Regions from separate parts of the Paraburkholderia sp. DD10 genome, predicted to be linked through region 2. Evidence: riboswitches for the same ligand, from Rfam matches in the RefSeq annotation. Region 2 holds a riboswitch; each other region holds the start of a gene.
The links. Region 2 has a riboswitch for cobalamin ahead of cobA (uroporphyrinogen-III C-methyltransferase). Riboswitches for the same ligand answer to the same signal wherever they lie in the genome.
Positions count from the first base shown of each region.

Region 1: it holds a riboswitch for cobalamin, as region 2 does, so the genes downstream of both, ACOCG7_RS16055 (TonB-dependent receptor domain-containing protein) here and cobA (uroporphyrinogen-III C-methyltransferase) in region 2, are expected to answer to the same signal.
Region 3: it holds a riboswitch for cobalamin, as region 2 does, so the genes downstream of both, ACOCG7_RS14290 (CbtB domain-containing protein) here and cobA (uroporphyrinogen-III C-methyltransferase) in region 2, are expected to answer to the same signal.

Region 1 is NZ_CP185393.1:149,832-157,569, reverse strand. It holds gene ACOCG7_RS16075 (adenosylcobinamide-GDP ribazoletransferase) at 1-456, opposite strand, end outside; gene cobT (nicotinate-nucleotide--dimethylbenzimidazole phosphoribosyltransferase) at 490-1,551, opposite strand; gene ACOCG7_RS16065 (ABC transporter ATP-binding protein) at 1,586-2,383, opposite strand; gene ACOCG7_RS16060 (FecCD family ABC transporter permease) at 2,380-3,441, opposite strand; gene ACOCG7_RS16055 (TonB-dependent receptor domain-containing protein) at 3,469-5,376, opposite strand; cobalamin riboswitch at 5,465-5,720, opposite strand; gene ACOCG7_RS16050 (ATPase) at 5,928-6,284, shown strand; gene ACOCG7_RS16045 (cell division protein ZapA) at 6,281-6,595, shown strand; RNA gene ssrS (6S RNA) at 6,708-6,889, shown strand; gene ACOCG7_RS16035 (EVE domain-containing protein) at 6,985-7,443, shown strand; gene ACOCG7_RS16030 (SIMPL domain-containing protein) at 7,678-7,738, shown strand, end outside.
Region 2 is NZ_CP185392.1:1,341,641-1,349,378, reverse strand. It holds gene cobN (cobaltochelatase subunit CobN) at 1-2,512, opposite strand, end outside; gene cobW (cobalamin biosynthesis protein CobW) at 2,519-3,619, opposite strand; cobalamin riboswitch at 3,709-3,978, opposite strand; cobalamin riboswitch at 4,047-4,286, shown strand; gene cobA (uroporphyrinogen-III C-methyltransferase) at 4,507-5,772, shown strand; gene cobO (cob(I)yrinic acid a,c-diamide adenosyltransferase) at 5,769-6,371, shown strand; gene ACOCG7_RS06180 (cobyrinate a,c-diamide synthase) at 6,375-7,738, shown strand, end outside.
Region 3 is NZ_CP185392.1:3,140,321-3,148,058, reverse strand. It holds gene ACOCG7_RS14315 ((2Fe-2S)-binding protein) at 1-231, shown strand, start outside; gene ACOCG7_RS14310 (ATP-binding protein) at 519-2,177, opposite strand; gene ACOCG7_RS14305 (ATPase domain-containing protein) at 2,182-3,699, opposite strand; gene ACOCG7_RS14300 (hypothetical protein) at 3,855-4,295, shown strand; gene ACOCG7_RS14295 (histidine phosphatase family protein) at 4,357-4,968, opposite strand; cobalamin riboswitch at 5,020-5,162, shown strand; gene ACOCG7_RS14290 (CbtB domain-containing protein) at 5,203-5,424, shown strand; gene ACOCG7_RS14285 (CbtA family protein) at 5,436-6,188, shown strand; gene ACOCG7_RS14280 (FUSC family protein) at 6,323-7,738, opposite strand, start outside.

The sequences.
Region 1 (7,738 bases), on a different replicon from region 2:
TGCGCGGCTCGCCGCGTGCGCGCCGATCATCAGGCCCGCGGCGCGCATCGGCGGCAACGCGGCAAGCGTTTGCCACTTCAGCGCCAGGGCGATCACGAGCGCGATCGCGCCGAACGCGCCAATGCGCGAATCGTGCATGATGCGCAGCACGTTCTCGCGCGTATAGGCGCCACCGAACGCATCGACGCAATCGGCGAGACCGTCTTCGTGAAACGCGCCGGTGACGAGCAGCGACGCGGCCATCGACAACAGCACCGCGACCCCCGCTGGAAACACACGCAGCGCCGCGAGATAGACCAGCGCGCTCGATCCGCCGACCAACAAACCGACGAGCGGAAAATAACGCGCCGCCGCATTCAGATAGTGCGGCTCATAACCGACCCAGCGCGGCACGGGCACGCGCGTGAAATAACCGAGCGCGGTGAAGAAATAGCGCAGTTCGGCGAGCGGATTCATGGGTGGGCCGGAGGCAGGTTTCGAGACGATGGATCACGCATCGCGATTCGCGACGCCGGCCGATTCGAAGCTCGCCATCTCGTTGACGAACGCCGCCGCCGCGCGCAGCAGCGGCACCGCGAGCGCCGCGCCGGTGCCTTCGCCGAGACGCATATCCAGCGACAACAACGGCTGCGCGCCGAAATGATCGAGCATGCGCCGATGCCCCGCCTCGTTCGACGCATGCGCGAACACGCAGTACTCGCGCACGTTCGGCGCGAACGCATCGGCGACCAGCAGGGCCGAACTGGCGATGAAGCCGTCGACCAGAATCGTCATGCGCGCTTGCGCCGCCGCGAGATACGCGCCCGCCATCATCGCAATCTCGAAGCCGCCGAAGGTCGCGAGCACGTCGAGCGGATCGGAGGAAACGGCGTGACGGGTGAGCGCCGACGCGAGCACGTCGCGCTTTTTCGCAAGCCCCGCGTCGTCGAGCCCGGTGCCGCGGCCGACGCATTCTTCGATCGGCACGTTGCACAAACGGCTCATCAGACAGGCGGCCGACGAGGTGTTCGCAATGCCCATCTCGCCGAACCCGATCACGTTGCTGCCGAGCGCCGCGTGATGCCGCACGCGCGCCGCGCCCGCCTGCATCGCGGCCAGCGCGTCGTCGCGGGTCATCGCGGGTTCACGCGCGAAGTTGCGCGTGCCGGCCGCGACCGGAATGTCGACAAGACCTTCCGACGACGGCAACGGTGTCGCAATGCCGGCGTTGACCACTTCGAGCTCGATGCCGGCAACGCGGCTCAATGCGTTGATCGCCGCGCCGCCAGCCAGGAAGTTCGCGACCATCTGCGCGGTCACCGCTTGCGGATAGGGGCTCACGCCTTCATCGGCAATGCCGTGGTCGCCGGCGAATACGATCAGCGCCGGGCGCTCGACGGTGGGATGCGTCGTGCGCTGAATCAGGCCCATCTGGCGCGCGAGCGCCTCGAGCCGTCCAAGACTGCCCGGCGGCTTGGTCTTGGTGTCGATGATGTGTTGCAGGTCGTCGCGCAGCGTTTGATCGAGCGGTTCGACTTCGAATAATCCCGACGAGCGTGGCAAGGAAGTCATAAGGTTTTTTAAAAGGAAGGTTTTGACAAAGCGCTCAGCGCGGCGCGGGAATCAGCGCCTCGTGTTCGCCGTCGCGAATCAGGATCAACGGATAGCCGAATGCGCGGCTCGTCAGCGCGGGGGTCAGCACGTCGTGCACCGGTCCGGCGTAAGCGCCGCCGTCACCGTCGAGCAATAGCGCATGGGTCGCGAAGCGGCGCGCGAGGTTCAGATCGTGACAGGAAAACAGCACTGTACGCCCAGGCTCATGCGCCCACCCGCCCAGCGCTTCGAGACAATCGATCTGGTGGTGCAGATCGAGATGCGACAGCGGTTCGTCGAGCAGCAGCAACGGCGCGTCCTGACATAACACCGCGGCGAGCGCCACGCGTTGACGCTCGCCGCCCGAGAGCGACAACACGTCGCGCGTGGCGAATGCGGCGAGGCCCAGCAATTCCAGCGCGGCATGCGCGGCGTCGCGATCGGCCTCGCGCTCCCAGCCCCAGCCGGTCAGATGCGGGAAGCGATTCAGCATCACGATGTCGAGCACGCTCGCACTGAACGCGTCCGCTGCGCTTTGCGGCATCAGCGCGCGGCGTTGCGCGAGCGGCAGCGGTTGCCAGTCGGCCAGGCGCACGCCGTCGAGTTCGACCTGACCCGCCGACGGCTGCAACAGACCCGCGAGCGTGGCGAGCAGCGTCGTCTTGCCCGCGCCGTTCGGGCCGGCGACGCACCAGAGTTCGCCTTCGTAGAACGTATGCGTGAACGCTTCGAGCAAGGTGCGCGTGCCGGCACGCAAGGTCAGGCGTTGCGCGCTGAGCGCGGCGTGGGAGGCGTCGTGTGCTTTCATCATCGGCGCCTGTGCAGCAGCATCCACAGAAACACCGGCACGCCGATGATCGAGGTGATCACGCCGACCGGCAACTGCGCCGGCGCTATCGCGGTGCGCGCGATCAGATCGGCGCCCATCACCGCGACGCCTCCGCCGAGCGCCGCAGCGGGCAGCAGCATGCGCTGATCGTTGCCGAACGCGAGCCGCAGCATATGCGGCACCACGAGGCCGACAAAGCCGATCGTGCCCGCGGTGGTCACCGCCGCAGCCGCCGCCAGCGACGCCACCAGGTACACGCGCAAGCGCAGCGGCACCACGGCGACGCCCAACGCTTGCGCGGCGGCATCGCCGCGCAACAGGACATTGAGCCGCGGCGCGGCGGGCACGATCGCAAGCAGCGCGACGGCGAGCACGGCGAGCGCCGTCCACGGCATCGCCCCGCCGTTGAGATCGCCGGTCAGCCAGAACAGCATGCCGCGCAAGCGATTGTCGGGCGCGAGGTTCAGCAGCAACGTGATGAGTGCGCCCCAGCCCGCCGCGATCACCGCGCCGGTCAGCAGCAAACGCGGCGACGTATCCTGCGGCTCGCCGCGCCACAGCTCGCGGCGCGCGAGGCCGAGCACCAGCAGGATCGACACGAACGCGCCGGCGAATGCGCTGGCGTCGACGATCCACCACGCGCCACCCGCGATCATCGCGACGAGAGCGAACGTCGCCGCGCCGCCTGACACGCCTAACACGTAGGGTTCGGCCAGCGGATTGCGCAACAGCACTTGCAGTAGCGCGCCGGCCAACGCGAGCAACGCGCCGCATGCGAAGCCCGCCAACGCGCGCGGCAAACGCAGCGTGCGAACGATCTCGGCGGTCAGATCGGCGGACCCGCCATGCGCCGAGGACGAGGGCATCAGCGCCGCCAACACGCGGCCGGGCGGAAGCGCCACGCTGCCCAGTGCGAGCGACGCCATCAACACGACGAGCGCGACCACCGCGAGCGCAAGCCAGATCGCGGCGGCACGCTTCGCATTCATGACGCGCATCGTGCTCGTGGTTGGGGTGGTCGAACTCGAACCGCGGTTCATCGGCGCGTGCTCATGCAGGAACGTTCGTCACTGCTGCTGCCAGCCAACCGTGACATACGCACCGCGCCAGGGCGAGTTATACGAGTAGGCCGTTTCATAGTCCTTGTTCAACAGGTTGTGGATTTGCGCGGCCACGTACCACGCTTTCGTGATGTTGTAGCGCGCCGACAGATTCACCACACCGTAGCCGCCCAGCTTGCCGCTGCTATCTTCGCGCGCGCCGCTCACGATCCACTCGCCGCCCACGCGCCAGCAGGCGATGCTGCGATTCACCGCGAGCGATCCGAAACGCCGCGCGCGCCGCAGAAGGTCGGCATCTTTGTCGAGGTCGACGGGATTTTGCAGCGTCAACGACGCGCGCACGTCCGTCTTGCCGACATGGCCGCTCCACGATCCTTCGAGTCCCTGCACCTTCGCATGCCCGACGTTCTCGGCCAGATAGATGCCGGGCGTCACCTGCTGATAATCGATCAGATTCGAATAGCGCGTCTGGAACGCGCTCAGGCGCATCACGCCGAGCGCGTTCGACGCGTACTGCAACGCGGCCTCGATCGAATGACTGCGCTCCGGCTCGATCGACGCGTTGCCGCTGTACGGATAGTACAGATCGTCGAAGCTCGGCGCGCGAAACGAATCCGAATAGCTTGCAGTCGCCTTCCAATGGCCGGTGATGTCGAAACCGTAGCCGAGATAGTAACTGTTCGCTCCGCCGAAATCGGAATACTGGTCGCGCCGCACATTGGCCTGAATCTGGTTGCGCCCAAAGCGCCCCGTATAGCCGACGAAACCCGAATCCACATGACGATCCGGCGCCGCGAACGTATCCGAGTCGAGGCTTTGATCGAGATGCTCATAGCCCACCTGCAACTTCTGCTGCGCGGCGAACGTGAAATCGTTCTGCCACGTGTACTGGCGATTGTCGGTATCGAAGCGGCCGTTATAGATGCCGTTGGTTTTCGACACGCTGCGGTCGTCGCCTTCGGAGACGATGAAGTGGGTGGTCCACCAATCGGTCAGCTTGCCGTTCGCGAACACCGACATCTGACGCACCTTGCTATACAGATTGTTTGAATCGGTCGGCACGCCATACGCGTTGTCGTAACTGTTGTTGCCGTTCGACTGGAAATACGTGACGCCCGCGTTCCATTGGTCGTTGAACCTGTGACGCAGCGAAGCCGAAATGCTTTCGTTCAGATAGCCGTTTGCGTTCGGATTGGCTTGCGGCGCCTCGCGCGGATTCAGCGACGAGAAGCCGTCGCCCTTCGAACGGGCGAGCGACAGGTTGAAGGTGGTGGCGCCGTCCTTATCCAATGCGCCGTTCACGCCGGCCTGCTGCGTCTGCGTGTGATAGCTGCCGTAGCCCACCGAAAAGTTGAAACGCGGAGGATGGTCGCCACCGTCTTTCGTGAACACCTGCACCACGCCGCCGATCGCGCCCGAACCGTATAGCGCGGACCCGTTGCCGTTCACCACTTCCACGTGATCGATCTGGTCGAGCGGGATCTGCGCGAGTTGCGATGTACCGAGGGTCACCGAGTCGACCCGCACGCCGTCGATCAGCACCAGCGATTGCGTCGACGACGCGCCACGCAAAAACAGACTCGTGGTCGAACCAGGGCCACCTGTACGCGAGATTTGCGCGCCGGGGGCGAGTTGCAGCAGGCCGGGCAAGTCGGTCGCGGTGCTGTCGGCGATGTCCTGCTGATCGAACAGCGCCGTCGGCGGAATCGCGTCGGCGAGCGCTTGCGGGCCACGCCCCGCCGTGACGACCACCGGCGACAACACGATGGGCGATGAACCTGCAGCCGCGGCAGCCGCGGACGAGGTGGAAGAAGACGCATCGGAAGAGGTGGAAACAGCAGCGGCCTGAGCGTGCACGACGAGCGGCACGCCCGCAAAAACGAGCCACGCCGCGCGAGCGATGGGGGACAGCATGGGATGACATTCCTGTGGGTAACGTGCGCGGCCCGCTTCCCCGCAGGCCGATGCGTAACGAGGCGCCCGCGCTTTTCAACGTTTTCGCGGACGTTCCTCTCCCTCTGGCCGGTATCCGGGCTGGCGACACATCGATCCCGCCTTCCCACGCGTGACGCGCAGTGGCACACTCGCACGTTCAGCTTCGAACACGCGATCAGGACCGACCTGCATGATGAATGCGGTCGCTTACCGTTGCGGGGGCAGCGCAGGTTCGCGCGTTCTGGCGAACGACGCGCCCTGCTTCCCGTTTAACTGCGCGCACTATGAAAGCGCGCGCGGGCACCAGAGTGCGGCCAGTTTAGGAGCGGCCCCCGAGCCCGTCAAGAATCGTTGATCGTTGCGCGATCTGTTCGGTTAAGTGCGGGTTATTGTCCGATGCGCGAGTACTTTTTCATCATATGGTCGATCAATGCCTGCATAAAGCGAGGTTGTTACGTCTCGAAACGAGACAAATGTCGGAACCCGCGATATTCCGCGCTAAAATGCGATGTCTTTAGAGGACGCAGCACATGCTCACCGAACTCGAAACACTTTCACAGAACATCGGCAAGCTGATCGCGATCAGCCAGCGCCACAACGAAGCGCGCCTCGCGCTCGAAGAGCAGCTCGCCCAATCACGCGCCGAAGTCGAAGCCACGCGCACGGAACTTGCAATGCTTCGCGAGGAACGCGATGCGCTGCAAGCGGAACGCGACGCACTGTCGGCCAAGATCGACGACGCCCAGGTGCGGCTGAATGCGATTCTCGAGAAACTGCCGCGGGCACGCGCGCACAATGAGCCGGACAACCAGCTCGATCTGCTCGAGCCCGCTCAGCATCAAGCCGAAACCGGGAGCGACGTGACCCGCCACGGAGAAAACGCATGACCACGAAGCAGATCGAAGTGTCGATTCTCGGCGTGCCCTATCGTCTCGCCTGCTCGGCTGAAACAGAAGGCGCACTGCTTGAAGCGGTCGCGCGTGTCGACGCCGAAATGTCGAAGATCCGCAATAACAGCAACGTGCGCGGCACGGATCGCATTGCCGTCATGGCTGCGTTGTCGCTGGCATCGGAACTGCTTAAGCTGCAAAGCAGCGTGCGGCACGGAGAAGCATTTCCCGCTGAGGAAATCCGGCGTACAATGCATCAAATGAACGAGCAACTGGGTACTGTGATCGAGCAGTACAGCATGCAATAACTATCTAGTGGCCGGTCGCGAGATTGGCTGCGGATTCAAGCGAAGTGCATGAGCGGTAGTCAATAAGACTCGGCAAACGTTTGAATTCCATCGTTTTAGTTTCATCGGTTTAGCTTCCCTGCCTGGTTCGCCAAGGTCATATATTCCTTGAACCAATGCCATGTGCACGGTTGCGGAAATTTGTAGCACGGGTGTGCGCGTCACTCTGTCTGATGTACCCGAAGTGTTGCTAACTGCGACCAATTCTGAACCCCCGGTTCAGGATGCCGGCCTAGCGGCTAAGGCGGGGACCTTATTTGGAACGGCATCGGACTTCGGTTCGGTGCCGTTTTTCTTTGGGCCTCGATTTTCTTCCGCATCTTCAAACCCTTAACGTTCCAATTCGATTCATGCGCTACTGGCTAATGAAGTCCGAACCGGACGAAGCAAGCATCGACCATCTCGCCAACGCACCGCACCGCACGTTGCCGTGGACCGGCGTGCGCAACTATCAGGCGCGCAATTTCATGCGCGACATGATGCAGGTCGGCGACGGCGTGCTGTTCTATCACTCGAGTTGTCCCGAGCCGGGCATTGCGGGGCTCGCCGAGGTATCGTCCACCGCTTATCCGGACCCCACCCAGTTCGACACGAAGAGTCCCTACTACGACCCGAAGTCGTCGCAGGAAACGCCGCGCTGGATGCTCGTCGACGTCGTGTTCAAGAAGAAGATTCCGCTGATTCCGCTTGCCGCATTGCGCGAGCACGAAGGGTTGAAGGACATGCGCGTGCTCGCCAAAGGCAACCGCCTATCGATTACGCCGGTGACCGAAGCCGAATGGCGCTTCATCACCCAACGACTCATTTGACATTGCACGTGCACGCGGCACGTTACGGCGCAATCCATGCGCCGAACTGCGCGCAGCAAGGATCAAGCCTGTCAGGCAACGTCAAATTAGGGAACCAAGCTCAGGTTACAAGCGCCTAACGGACTCGCAAACGCTGGACCGCAAACGCCGTGCCATTGGCTCATGCCGATGGCGTCGCCAATGCGCGGCGTTCGCTCCGATCGTGCATCACCTGTTCAGGCAAGGAGTCCAACAATGAAGAAAAACACCGCACGTGCAATCGCGCTCGCTCTCGCATGCATCGCTCCCACCGCGC
Region 2 (7,738 bases):
TCAGATGCCGCATTTCCTGCGGACCGCATGCGTCGAGCCGCGGCAGTACATCGTGACGCAGACGCTCGATCACCCGTTCGGCTTGCGGCAAGCTTCCGGCCGCCGGCGCCATGGCATGCGCATCATCGCCGCACACCGCGCGCAACATCTGCGCCGCCAGCAACTCCAGACGCTCGCGCGTATCGCCGCCGTGCCGCCACGGCGCGTCGCTCACGTGCTGCAAGAGGTCGGGACGCGGCCCGTTCCACACCGCCGACCAATCCACCGACAAAGGATCGAACAGATGATCGATGCACAGATCGCGCGCCAACGCGTCGATCAAACCGGCGTTGCCGCCTTGCCCGTTGCCGACCGGAAAGCGCCCCAAAGCCAGCAACGTATCGCGCCGCTGCACTCCTTCGGGCGATTGCCCGAAGGTGTGCAAGCCGTCGCGAATCTGCGCTTCCTTCAGCTCGCACAGCCACGCGTCGACGCGCGTGAGCAGCGCGTCCTCGTCATCCTGTCCAGCGGGCTCGGCGAGACTCAGTTCCTCATGCAGCTTATGTTCGACGATGGTCGCGAGAATCGTGCGCCGCAACAGCCTGGAACGGCGCGGATCGACCATCAGCGCTTCATAGTATTCGTCGACCTGGCGTTCGAGATCCTGCAACGGCCCGTAGCTTTCGGCACGCGTGAGCGGCGGCATCAGGTGATCGATGATCACGGCCTGCGCGCGCCGCTTCGCCTGGCTGCCCTCGCCCGGATCGTTGACGATGAACGGATACAGGTGCGGCATCGGCCCAAGAATCAGGTCGGGCCAGCACGCGTCGCTCAATGCAACGCTCTTGCCCGGCAGCCATTCGAGGTTGCCATGCTTGCCGACGTGCACGACCGCGTCGATGCCGAACTGGTGACGCAGCCAGAAGTAGAACGCCAGATACGCATGCGGCGGCACGAGTTCGGCGTCGTGATAGCTCGCGTAATCGCCCTGCTCGCGCGAGCGCGACGGCTGAATGCCGACGAACACATGCCCGCAGCGCCAGCCGGCGATCATGAAACGGCCGCGCCGCAACGTGGGGTCCTGCTCGGGCGGACCCCAGCGCGCGTTCAACGCATTGCGTGCCTCGGCGGGCAATGCGTCGAAGTACACGCGGTAATCGTCGAGCGCGAGGCTTTGCAATGCCGGCCGCAAATCACGCACGACCGGATCGTTGGTCACGCCTTCGGTGAGCTTCTTCAACAGCGCATCGCCGTGCGCGGGCAAGTCCGCGAGACGGTAGCCTTCATCGCGCAGCATCGACAGAATGCCGACCACCGAGGCCGGCGTATCGAGTCCCACGCCATTGCCGATGCGCCCCTCGCTCATCGGATAGTTGGCGAGGATCAGCGCGAGCTTCTTGTCCGCGTTATCGAGCGTGCGCAGACGGCACCAGCGGCGGCTCAGTTCCGCCAGAAAACTCACGCGTTCGAGGTCCGGTTGATACCGCACCACGTCGACTTCCGTGTGCGGACAGCGATACGCGAGCCCCTTGAAGCTGATCGCGCGCGTGATGATGCGGCCGTCCACTTCCGGCAGCGCGACATGCATGGCGATGTCGCGCGAATTCAGACCTTGATTGTCCTTGAGCCAGTCGTCGCGGTTGCCGCCGCTCAGGATCACCTGCAACACCGGCGCGTCGCCGGCGAGCGCGAGCGGCTCGGGGTCGTCGATCGCGGACGCGGCGAACGCGGTCGTATTCAGCACCAGCGCGACGTTATGTTGCGCACAGAGCGACTGCACGACTTCGCGGCTCATCGCGTCTTTCAGCGACGTAATCGCGATCGGCAACGGATTCAGACCTTGCGCATCGAGCGCGTCGATCAGCGCATCGAACACCGCCGTATTGGCCGCTTGCAGATGCGCCTTGTAGAACAGAATCGCGGCCACCGGCGCGTCTTGCCGCCAGCGCGCCTGCCAGTCGGCGATCGTCGGCGTGTCGCGCTCGGGGTGGTAGAGCGTCGCGGCCGGCAACGCGCGCGGCGGCGCGGGCTCGCGTCCCCAACCGAAGCCGCGATACGCGATGCAGCGCAAAAACGCCTCGGCGTTTTGCGGGCCGCCTTCACGCAGATAACGCCATAGCTGATGGCACAGATCGGCGCTCGCGGTGCTGCGCGCAAGCAGGTTCGGGTCTTCCTGGAGATCGCCGGAGAACATCGCGAGCGTCTGCTGCTTGCGCTCGGCGAGCGCGACCACCTGCTCGATGCCGTAGGGCCAATAGGCTTCGCCGCCAAGATGATCGACCACCACGACGCGCGCATGCTGCAACACGTCCTCGACATAAAAATCGACCGAGGCCGGCTGCCGCAGATACGTGACGTTCGCGAGCCTCACGCTCGGGAAGCCGTCTCCGAGACGAGGAAACACGCTGGCGAGCAGCGACAGCGTGGTGTCGGCGGAACTGAGCACCACGATATCGGCGGGCCGCTGATCGATGCGGATCACGCCTTGCGTGTCGTCGACAAAACCACCCGGCGTGGTGCGCAGCAGATGCATGAGCGCTTACGCCTGTTGCGCTTCGGCGCTCGACGCCACACCGAGCGCCGCGTCGAATGCGCGTTGCAGCGCGTGCTGATCCAGGTCCTCGCCGATCAGCACGAAGCGGCTTTGCAGTCCCGCATCGGTTTCATGCGCCTGCCAGCGCCGATCGAAATAACTATCGAAACGCCGGCCCACGCCCTGGATCACCAGACGCATCGGCGCGCCCGGCAAAGCCGCGAAACCCTTGACGCGGTAAATCGTGTTCGTTTCGACCAGCCCTTGCAAAGCGGCGATCAGCGCTTCGCGCGATGGCGCGCTCGCCTGCACCACCACCGAATCGAATTCGTCGTGGTGGTGATCGGCGTCGTCGGCGGAACCGTGGTGATCGTGGCGCAAGTGGATGGTTTCTTCCGAAGCCGCCTCGAGACCCAGCAACGTGTGCAGATCGAGTTGGCCCATCTGCGCGCGCACGATCTTCACTTGCGGTGGAATCTCTTCACGAATGAGGGCTTCCACGGCGCTTTGCCGCGCGTCGTCGAGCAAATCGGTTTTGTTCAGAATCACCAGATCGGCCGCGGACAACTGATCCTCGAACAGTTCGTGCAGCGGCGATTCGTGATCGAGATTCGGATCGGCCTTGCGTTGCGCATCCACGGCGGCCGGGTTGTCGGCGAACTGGCCGCTCGCGGCGGCGGGGCCGTCCACCACGGTCACCACCGCATCCACCGTGAAGCTGTTCTTGATCTGCGGCCAGTTGAACGCCTGCACCAGCGGCTTGGGCAAGGCGAGGCCCGACGTTTCGATCAGCACGTGATCGATCTGCTCGCGGCGCTCGACGAGTTTTTCCATCACCGGAAAAAATTCTTCCTGCACGGTGCAGCACAGGCAACCGTTCGCCAGTTCATACAGTTGCCCTTCGGTTTCGACGCCGTTTTCGTCGCAACCGATTCCGCAGCCCTTGAGGATTTCCCCGTCGATGCCGAGCTCGCCGAACTCGTTGACGATCACCGCAATGCGCTTGCCGCCCGCATGCCGAAGAATGTGCCGAAGCAGCGTGGTCTTGCCGCTGCCGAGAAAGCCCGTGACGATGGTGACGGGGATCTTGCGCATTTGAGTTTGCATCGTGAGGTCCATTCGATCGACGGCGTTGCTGCAACAGGGAAAGACAGCAAGCGGGGTGAGGTCATGAACGCATGCCGCATCCCCGCGGCGTTCGTCCTGCGTGCTCTGGCCGGTATCCGGGCTGGCGAAAGCGCCGCTTCCCCTTCCCGTGCGAGTGATTTCTCGCCCAGTGGTTGTATGCCGACGCGGCCTTGCGCGTGGACATCGAAGCCGGCTCCGCGGTACGTGACGTACCGCATTTCGCTTACCGTTGCGGGGGCAGCACAGGTTGACCCGGTCCTTGAAGGCGGGTGCCCTGTTTCCCGTTTAACTGCATGCGCAGGAGCGCGCACACGAGCACCAAAGTGCGTGCGAGTGTAGGCCCGCGACCCGGCGCAGTCAAGAAAACGCGAGGACGGAGGCGCTTATCGGATGGGGCGTCATGTGCTATCGTAAGCGCGCGTTTGGTGCCCGCACATGCATTCGCGTGTGCAGTTAAACGGGAAACAGGCCGCGCTTGCCGCGCTCAACCTGTGCTGTCCCCGCAACGGTAAGCGACCTGCGGCGCTCGATGGGTTTTATAGCGCCGCGCATGCGTTTTCGATGCCACTGTCCGACGAATGCGGACGGGAAGGCAAAGCGCATGAGGCCGCCAGCCCGGATACCGGCCAGACGCGGAGGCAGCGAACGTCACGCTGCCGGCCGCCGGAATCCGCGAGGGACGGATGTGATGGCGCTGAAGCACGGCGTGGTCCCCGCTTGCATGTATCTTGGTGAAGCGGCGCATTACGTCATGCCTGATATCCGTAGCACCGCATGAGTTCTTCCCTTTCCGCCGGCTCGCACGCCCTCCTGGCGCTTCGGCCCTTCCCGTCCGTCACGACATGGCGCGCGCCATGCATGCCGCGATGAGCCGCGCGTGGCTGATCGGCGCGGGCCCCGGCGACGTCGAACTGATGACGCTCAAGGCGACCCGCGCGCTCGCGCAAGCCGACGTGGTGCTGGTCGACGATCTGGTGAATCCCGACGTATTGCAGTTCGCGCGCGCCGACGCGCTGGTGATTTACGTCGGCAAGCGCGGCGGACATCCGTCCACGCCGCAGGCCGGGATCATCGTGCAGATGCTCGCGCATCTGCGGGCCGGGCGCAGCGTCGCGCGTTTGAAAGGCGGCGATCCGTTCGTGTTCGGGCGCGGCGGCGAGGAATTGCAGGCGCTGCAAGCAGCGGGCATCGACGCCGAAGTGATCAACGGCATCACGGCGGGCATCGCGGCGCCCGCGGCGATCGGCATTCCGGTCACGCATCGCGATCATGCGCAAGGCGTGGTGTTCGTCACCGGACATAGCGCCGGCAGCGGCGAGCCCGATTGGGCCGCGCTCGTCGCCACGCGCATGACGCTGGTGATCTACATGGGCATGCGGCGCTTGAGCGATATCGTCGGGGCGTTGCTCGCGGCCGGCATGAACGCTGATACGCCGTGCGCCGCGATCGAATCGGCCACGCGGCCCGAGCAACGGCATGCGCTGGCGCGGCTTGGAGAGTTCGCCGATACGGTGTCTCGCGCCGGGCTCGGCTCGCCGGCGATCGTGGTGATCGGCGGCGTCGCGTCGCTGGCTTTGGCGCGGAGCGTGCCCATGAAAACGCTGAGCGTCGGCGTCGGTTGCCGGTTGCACACCTCGGCCGTGCAGATCGAAACGGCCGTGCGCGCCGCGCTCGGGTCGCATACGTTCGACGAAATCAGCACGATCGCCTCGATCGACAGCAAAGCCCACGAAGCAGGCCTGCTCGAATTCTGCGCACGCCACGCGTTGCCGATCGCACTCTTCAGCCGCGAGCAGATCGCGGCGATACCCGTGGCCGAGCCTTCGGCGGTTGCACGCGAGCATCTCGGCGTGGACGGCGTTTGCGAGCCGTGCGCGCTGCTCGGCGCGGCTAACGTGTCGGCCGGGTCCGCTGCATCGGCTGCGTCGGCTGCGTCGGCTGCGTCGGCTGCGTCGGCTGCGTCGGCTGCGTCGGCTGCGTCGGCTGCGTCGGCTGCGTCGGCTGTACCCAACGCCCAACTCCTCGTCCGCAAGACCGCGCATGCCGGCGTGACCGTGGCGATTGCCTCGATCATCGCCCGGACCGAACACGAACCGACAACCCACGACACCGAGAAACAGGACCTTCCATGAAAACCGATCCCGAATCGCATCAACGCATGACCGAACGCCGGCGCGAAGGCCACGAGAAAAAACAGGCCAACGCCACCGTCGAAAAGGGCTTGCTGATCGTCAACACCGGCACCGGCAAGGGCAAGACCACGGCCGCGTTCGGCATGGCCGTGCGCGTGCTCGGACACGGCATGCGCCTCGGCGTCGTGCAGTTCATCAAGGGCGCATTGCACACGTCGGAGCGCGATTTTCTCGGTGCGATCGCCAATTGCGATTTCGTCACGATGGGCGACGGCTACACCTGGAACACGCAGAACCGCGACGCCGACATCGCCACCGCCCGCAAGGGCTGGGACGAAGCGCGCCGGATGATCGAGAGCGGCGACTACCAGATGGTGATCCTCGACGAGCTGAACACCGTGCTGAAGTACGAATACCTGCCGCTCGACGAGGTGCTGTCCGTGATCAACGCTCGCCCGCCGATGCTGCACGTGGTGGTGACCGGCCGTCACGCGCCGGACGCGTTGATCGAGGCCGCCGACCTCGTCACCGAGATGCGCATCGTCAAGCACCCGTACCGCGAGCAAGGCGTGAAAGCGCAGCGCGGCGTGGAGTTCTGAGCGATGAGCGCGAGCCCCGATAAGAGCGCTTCGGAGGCGCAGCCGAAAGGCACTTCGTCCGGAGCGCCCGCCGAGGGCAGTTCTTCAGGGGCGTTCCCGAACGGAACGACCTCGACGGCATGTCCCGCGCTATTCATCAGCGCGCCGGCTTCGGGTCAAGGCAAGACCACGATTACCGCGGGTCTCGCGCGTCATCATCGGCGGCTGGGGCGGCGCGTGCGCGTGTTCAAGACCGGCCCGGATTTTCTCGATCCGATGATTCTCGCGCGCGCGAGCGGCGCGCCCGTGCTGACGCTCGATCTGTGGATGGTCGGTGAAGCCGCTTGCCGCACGCTGCTCGCGCAGGCTGCGGCCGAAGCCGACCTGATCCTGATCGAAGGCGTGATGGGCCTGTTCGACGGCACGCCGAGCAGCGCCGACCTCGCCGCCGTGTTCGGCGTGCCGGTGCTCGCGGTGATTTCAGCGAAGGCGATGGCGCAGACCTTCGGCGCGGTCGCCTTCGGGCTCGCGCGATTCAGGCCCGAGGTGCCGTTTTACGGCGTGCTCGCCAATCGCGTCGGCTCCGCGCGGCACGCGCGGATGCTCGAGGAAGCGCTGCCGCCGGACATTCGCTGGTGCGGACACGTCAGCGGCGACGACGAGATCGAGTTGCCCGACCGCCATCTCGGCTTGCATCAGGCGGCGGAAATCGACGACCTGGACGCGCGGCTGAACCGTGCCGCCGATGCGCTCGCCGACACCGCGCTGGCGGAACTGCCGCCGCCGGTCGAATTCGGCGAGCCTGCGCCGGACGTGCCGCCGCGTCTTCTGGAAGGCAAGCGGATCGCGATCGCGCACGATGCCGCGTTCTCGTTCGTCTATCCGGCCAACGTCACGCTGCTGGAAGCACTCGGCGCACAGGTCGCGTACTTCTCGCCGCTCGCGGACGATCCGTTGCCCGACCATGCCGACGCCCTCTATCTTCCCGGCGGCTATCCCGAACTGCACGCCGCCGCGCTCGCAAGCAACACGCGCAGCGGCGCGACGATCCGCGCGCATGCGGCGGCGGGCAAGCCGCTCGTCGCTGAATGCGGCGGCATGCTGTATCTGCTCGAACAGCTCACCGATACGCATGGCGTGAGCACGCAAATGCTCGGCCTGCTGCCCGGCCACGCAACGATGCAAACGCGCTTCACCGCGCTCGGCATGCAACAGATCGACAGCGTGCACGGCCCGATGACCGGCCACACGTTCCACTATTCGAAGCTGACGACGCCGCTCACGCCGCTGCGTTCGGCCACCCGGCCACAGGGTGACGCACCCGGCGAGGCCGTGTTCCGCGTCGGTTCGATCGTCGCGACCTACATGCACGCTTATTGGCCCTCCAA
Region 3 (7,738 bases), 1.6 Mb from region 2:
CAGGGCAAGGAAGCGCAAGCGCTAAAGGCGGCGTGGATCGATCTCGACGTGGTGCAGTGCGGCTATTGTCAGAGCGCGCAATTGATGGCGGCCTGCGCGTTGCTCAAGCAGAAACCCAGTCCCACCGATGCGGACATCGACGCGGCCATGTCCAACATCGTGTGCCGTTGCGGCACATATCCGCGGGTGCGGGCGGCGATTCACCAGGCGGCGAAGCGCCGGCTCGCTTGAGGCCACGCGGGCTCAGTTCGTCAGCATTTCCACCACGGCGACCACCACCGTGAAAATGCCGATGCATCCGCCCAATGTAGCCGCGCCCTGCATGAAGTTGGACATACGTGACCCCGTAACGTGTAGTTGAGGCACGTATTTAACCGTAAGTGAAAGGCAAAAGAAAGCTTGTCAAAAATAAATCGTAAGCTTCCAGGAGCGCGCTGGTCGCTGCGGTCGGAACGGCTTTGGCGAGCGCCGAGCGCCGAGGGCTTGGCCGCGGAGCGCAGCGTGATCGCGTGGATCGCTCAGGCCGCGAGCCCGAGCCGCACGGTCCGCGCCAGGTCGTCGAGTTGGAAGGGCTTGCGCAGGATCGTGCAGCGCTTCACGGCCAGGCCGGAGATATCCACGTCCGCATAGCCGGTTGCGAGGATCACCGGCAGATCCTCGTGCATCTTGCGCGCCGCGGCGATCACGTCGATGCCGTTCATGCCCGGCATCGCGAAGTCGACCATCAGCAAGTCGGGCTTGTCGTCCTGCAAGCGGTTCAGGCCGGCGGGTCCGTCCGCGGCTTCGGTCACGGTATAGCCGAGCATTCGCAGCGACTCGACCAGCATCGCGCGGACCTCGCCGTCGTCCTCGACCACCAGCACGCGTTTTTCGCCGACAGCGTTCGCTTCCGCATCGGCTACCGCTTCGGCCCGCGAGTCCACGCGTTCGCGCAGCGGCAGCCACACTTCCACGGTCGTGCCGACGCCTTCCTCGCTGAAGAGACGCGCGGTGCCGCCGGCCTGTCTCGCGATGCCGTAGACCTGGCTCAAGCCGAGTCCGGTGCCCTTGCCGATCGGCTTGGTGGTGAAGAACGGATCGAACACGCGCGAGACGACGTCGGCGGGAATGCCCAAACCGGTATCGACCACTTCGACCACCACATAACGGCCTTCCCCGAGTGTCGGATCGGGCGCCGCGCGTTCCTTCACGCGAATGCTGAGCTGGCCGCCGCCCGGCATCGCATCGCGCGCGTTGATCGCGAGATTGAGGATCGCCAGTTCGAGCTGATTCGCGTCGGCCTGGGTCCACATCTCGTCGCCGTGGAACTCGGTGGCGTAGTGGATGCCGGAACCGAGCGAGACGGTAATGATGTCGCGCATGCCTTGCAGCAAGGCCACCACGTCCACCGCTTTCAGATCGAGGTTGCTGTTGCGCGAGAAGGCCAGCAACTGGCCCGTCAGCTTCGCGCCGCGTTCGGTCGCGCGCCTGACGGTGGCGGCCATCGCGCGAATGCGCTCGTCGTTGGCGACCCGCCCGATCAACTCCGCGTTGACCATGATGACGTTCAGCAGATTATTGAAGTCGTGCGCGATGCCGCCGGTGAGTTGCCCGAGCGCTTCCATCTTCTGCGATTGGACCAGCACCGCCTGCACCTTGGCACGCTCGTGTATCTCCGTCATCAGCCGGTTGTTGGCGGAGGCGAGCTCGTGGGTGCGCTCGGCGATGCGGCCTTCCAGCGAATCGTTCAGATGCACCAGCGCCTCTTGCGCTTCCATGCGTTCGGCCAGATGCCGGCGCGACTCGTATTGCCGTGCGCGCGCCCGCAGCGAGGACGCGACCGCGCGCCGCAGCGTTTCCGAATTCAGCGGACGTTCGAGCACCACCACGTTGCCGAGCCGCTCGAGCACTTCGAGTCCGCGAGCGGAGCGATGCCCGACGCGATTCGCGGCGAGCAGGATGAAGGGCAAGTCGGACCATGCCGGCTGCCGTGCGAGCCAACCGAACAGATGCGAGGCGTGGCCGTCCGCGAGTGCTTCCTCGGCAATCAACGCGCTGCCCGCGCCGGCGTCCAGCGCTTCGGTCAGCGCGTCGGCATCGCGGCAGACGACGCAGGCGCGCTCGTCTTTATGCAGGACTTCGGCGATCACCTCGGCGTCGCGGCCGAACGGCGCCAGGATGAGAACGCGCTGCTCCATGACCTCACTGCCCGGACGTGTCGATGAGGTGATCCCGCGCGCCGAGCAGGGCCGTGGTGCCACGGTATGCCGGCAGGCCGGAGAGCACGCCCTCGAAGTCGCGCAGCGCCTCGCCGACTTCCACGCCGCCGTGCGCGAGCCGGAACTGGCGGATCGAGCGCTGGTGTTCGTTGGCGCGGCTCTTGACGGCGGTGACGGCCGTCAACACTTCGCCGTGATGCTCGAAGTAGCGGAACAGCACGACCACGTCGCTAAGATAGCTGATGTCGATATCGCTCTGAATTTCGCCGATGATGCCGTGCTGGCCCAGCACCAGCATCGTGATGATGCCCTGCTGGTTCAGGTAGCCGAGCAGCTCATGCATTTGCAGCAGCAGGTAGCGCTCGCCGGGCATCGCCTGGAGATAGGCGTTCAGGCTGTCGATCGCGACATACCGGGCGCCCTTGTTTTCGACCGACTGGCGCACGTCGGTCGCGAATTCGCCGGGCGAGATTTCCGCCGGATCGATCTGGCGCAGCGTAAGCAGGCCGCTTTCGACGTGCGGCGCCAGATCCATGCCGAGCGCCGCGCAGCGGATCATCAGCGTGGTGAGCGTTTCGTCGAACACGTAGTAGACGCAGCGCTGGCCGCGTTCGAGCGCCCTCAGCAGGCACGACACGACGGTGGTGGTCTTGCCCACGCCGGACGGTCCGATCATCAGCGCATTGGTGCCGGGGATCAGGCCGCCGCCCAGCAGCGCGTCGAGGCCCGGCGTGCCCGTGCTGAGCGGGTTCGGGTCGAATTCCGCGTGATGTTCCGCGGCGACGAGGCGCGGATACACACGAATGCCGCCGGTGTCGAGCGTGAAGTCGTGATACCCCTCGCGGAACTTGATGCCGCGCATCTTGGCGATGCGCAGCCGCCGCCGGTTGCCGCCGTAGTCGTGCACGATGTTGTCGAGGCTGATCACGCCGTGCGCGATGCTGTGCAACTGCACGTCGCCGGTGTCGGAGGTGTTGTCGTCGAGCAGCAGCACCGTGCATTCGCGGGTCGCGAAAAAGCGCTTGAGCGCGAGAATCTGCCGCCGGTAGCGCAGCGGGTTCTGCGACAGCAGACGCAGTTCCGAGAGACTGTCGAGCACGATGCGCGTGGGCTTGACATCATTGACCTGTTGAATGACGTTGCGCACGGTCTCGCCGAGTTCGACTTCGGCCGGGTGCAGCACGGATTGCTCGTATTGCGGGTCGAGGCCCTCGTCGGAGAGCAATTCGAGAATCGAGAAGCGGCTGAGATCCCAGCCGTGGCTGTCCGCCACCGAGATCAGTTCGGAGCGGGTCTCGGAGAGCGTGATGTAGAGGCCGGCTTGCCCTTCGTCGACACCCTTGAGTAAAAACTGCAAGGCTAGGGTAGTTTTACCTGTGCCGGGCGCGCCCTCGATGAGATACATGCGGCGGGGCGTGAAGCCGCCGCCCAGGATGTTGTCGACCCCTTCGATCCCTGATGAAAGGCGGGCCGGCGTGTCGGTGACAGGTTTCGTTGACATGGCTTGGCGATTCACGTCGATTGAGTGGCGGCAGTTGGTGGGCCGGTACGGCGGGCGCGCAAGATGCGTGCCCAACCCTCGCGTGCCTCGGTCCGAGCGCCACGGGTACGGACAGTGCTGTCAGCCTGTCGACCGCTTTCAGGGATCGCGCCGACATGAACCCCGCCCGCTTCCTCGCCGCCACGTTTGCCGCCGCGTCGCTAGGCGCCGTGCTGCCCGGCAGCGCGAGTGCCGACGATGCGCCCAGTCCGTGCGCATCGCTCAAACGCATCGTGGCGGCTGCGCCAGGCGGCTTGGCCTCGTTGACGCCCGACGACGGCAAGGGCGTCGCGCAACCTTACGGCGACGATGCGCAATGCTCGGCGAGCGGGGGCAGCTACCAATGCACGTGGACGCCGCATCATGACGCCGGGTCGAGCGCGGACGCGCTGCAGGCCGTCGCGGCGGATATCGCGTCGTGTCTGCCCGAAGCGACCCACGATCAGAATTCGCCGGGACGTCAGCACTTTTATTCGGGCGCGCCGGGTAAGCGGACCGAAATCACGCTGGCGCCGGCGGGTTCAGCGAGGCTGCGCCTGGTGGTGTCGGGTCAATGAGCGGCAAGCGGGCCGATATGCGTGGATTTCAAATCCGACGGCGGGCGTCGCGCTGGTGTTGTCAGTGCGACGCGAGCCACCATGTCCAGCCGCGCGATGAACGCCGTAATTCGACCGCCGACAGCGGGGCGATTTCGATGCGTGGAAATACGGCGGGCGATGCTCCGAGTGCGTGAACGAGCGCCGCGCGAATCACCGGCGCGTGCGTAATGGCGACCACGTTGCGCGGGTTTTGACGCGGGGCGCTTGTTGTACCGGTCGTTCCTTCGCTGATCGCGCCGTCCAGCGCATCGAGCCATTCTCCCAGGCGCTTCACGAGTTGACTGAACGACTCGCCGCCGTGCGCCGCGAAGTCGGGATCGCGCAGCCAGGCAGCGAGGTGCTGCGGCGCTTCATTCGCGAGATCGGCGAGGCGGCGTCCCTGCCAATCGCCGTAGTCGATCTCCCCCAACGCTGTGTGGACCGTTGCGGCGAGGCCCAACGCCAGCGCCGTATCGCGCGCGCAAACTGCGGGGCTGACGAAGACCGCGGCGGCGTCGGCAATCGCCAGGCGCTGGCGTGCGGCCTGGGCTTCGGCGAGGCCGCGAGCGTCGAGCGGATCGTCGGCGGGAAAGCGGCCCGCGCGCATGGCGGGGGTCGATGCGTGGCTGACCAGTAACAGCCTTGTGTCCATTCGATGACTTCCATAGAGGTACGCCAAGGCAGAACGCCCGCATGGACGCGTTGCGCTACCGAGTGCCGGAGTTTAGCGCGTAGAATAGCGGCACTGCGAAGTGCGGAAGCCGGTGAGAGCCCGGCGCGGTCGCGCCACTGTAATCGGCATCACGAGCCGAAAGCCAGACCTGAGCTTCGCAGCCTTCCTTTGCAATCGACTATCGGGGCGCGCTACCCCCAGGAGATGTCCATCATGACCGAAGCTGTTTTCGATCCCGCCAACCCGCCCGCTGCTCAACCCACGCCGATTCCGCTGCGCGAGTTGTTGCCTTGGGTCGTGTTCGGCGGCTTGCTGCTGTTGCTCGCGCTTTACTTCGTTGGGGCGGAACAGGGCGCCACGTCGCTGGTGCCCGGCATGTACGTGCATGAGTTCGTGCACGACGGTCGCCATCTGCTCGGCTTTCCCTGCCACTAACGGAGTTCGACATGGTTGGTAAGTTGTTATTGCGCGGGATGCTCGCAGGCATCGCCGCGGGACTGCTCACGTTCGGCTTCGCCCGGCTCGCGGGCGAGCCGCAGGTCGATCAGGCGATATCCTTCGAGGAAAAGGCCGCGGCGGCGGCCGAGGGCGGCGAGGCGCATGAACACGAAGACCTCGTTAGCCGCGATACGCAGGCGGGCCTGGGGCTGTTGACCGGCGTGGTCACGTATGGCGCGGCGTTCGGCGGATTGTTCGCGCTCGTATTCGCCTACGCCTATGGACGGGTGGGCGCATTGAGCGCGCGTGCGTTGTCGGCATGGCTTGCGCTCGGCGCGTTCATCGCGCTGGTGATCGTCCCGAACATCAAGTACCCCGCGAATCCGCCGGCGGTGGGCGACCCCGACACGATCGGAACGCGCACCGGCTTGTTCTTCCTGATGATCGCGATCTCGCTGACCGCGATGGTGTTTTCGCTGAAGGTGCGGCGTCGCGCGGTGATGAAACTGGGCGCGTGGAATGGCTCGATCGTGGGCGGCGTGGTGTTCGTCGCGATCATCGCTGCCGTGCAATTGTCGATGCCGACGATCAACGAAGTGCCGGCGGCTTTCCCGGCCGTGCTGCTGTGGAAGTTCCGCGTCGCGGCGATCGGCATGCAGGTGATCATGTGGACGACGATCGGACTGCTGTTCGGCGCGCTGGTGGAGCACAGCGGATTGACGCGGGTAGGCGCGGGGCGGGCGGCGGTGAAGTCCGTTTGATCGTTTTCTGTTGGTGAAGAGTGTGGGCTCCGTCTACCGGGCCCGGTTGACGTATGCCTGTAGCCCGCCTCGTGCGGGCTTTTTATTGCCCGCATGGGCCAACTGGTTACCGCCGTCCTCGCAGCTTCGCTGAACTAGTCGCCAGGGCTTCGAGGGCTGTTCGACGCCACAGCGTACGCCCTACGCGCTCCAACCCGTAACACCCAATCGAACACCCCGCGCCTTTCCCCGACCGGCTGGGTCAGCCGCTCAAACAATTGCGCAACGGCGCCATCGAGTTGCGCAAGCACTGGCGCCTGAGCCGCCGCCTCCAAATCGAAAACCGGCAATACCGACACGCGCTCATCCAACCCGCCATCCACAGAACCAGTAGCCGCACCGCTATAACGCGCGATCAACGAATCAAGCCGCGCCACGATCGATTCCACATGCGCCGCCCGCACATTCGCGGCATTGAGCGCCACTTCACCCGACACCCCGCGCCGAGCAGAATCACTCAACACCCGCGCCCAGTGCAAACAGCACAGCAGCGATCCGGTGGCCAACTCGACACCAGAATTCCACGCCACCACGCGCTGCATTTGCAGCGGCTTCAGCGCGATTCGCAACTCATGCCAACCGCGGTCGAGCTTGCGCATGGCGACAGCCGCATCCGCCGCCAGCGCAGCGGACCCGCCCAGCCGCACCACCTCGCGCAACGCACCCAGCACAGCCGCAAGCCTCATCTCCACATGACGGCTCGCCGCGAGCGGCATCATCAGGACCGCCACCGCGAACGACACGAGACAACCCACCAGCACTTCCTCGATCCGCAATTCGACCAACGGCCCCATTGCGAAGCCCAACTCGCCATACACCAGTCCGACGAGCACGGTAATGAAGAACACGCCCGGCACATACGCGCTCAGGATGTAATAAGCCCAGCCGAACACGCAGAGCACCATGGCGGCCACGAGCAGCATCGGCGAATCGTGCAGCGGCGCGACGAGCAACACGCTGGCGAGCGCGCCGGCCAGCGTTCCCGCCAGTCGCTGCGCACCGCGATAAATCGTGTCCGCGCGTGAGCGTGTGCCGAGAAATACCACGAACGTCGTGATGACCGCCCAGAACCAGCGCTCGGGAGACAGCGAGTGGCCGATCAGCATCGCGAGAAACGCGGCTGTCGTGGCGCGGGTGGCGGGCAACCAGCAGAGCCTGGCGCGCAGGTCCGCGAATCGTTGCACGGCTGAAGCCGGAGCGTCGCCGGACGCAGGCTCAAAGCGCCGCCGCTCTCGACAGTGCGCGATCTCCTCGAGCCGTTCGATCGCTTGACGCAGCACGTCCGCATTCGCTTGCCCGCGGCCATACGCAGACGCCGACACCAACGCATGCTGTCCCGCCGCGACTTCCACTTCGACGATGCGCTCGCGAATCGTGTCGGCGTCGGGTGGGTTCAGCAACGCCAGTTGCTCTTCGAGCGCGAGCGCGGCTTCGTTCAACACCGAGAGTCGTGCCGCATCCGGCGCATGCAGCACGCGCGACGCGCGCAGCGTCACCGCATGAATCGCAAG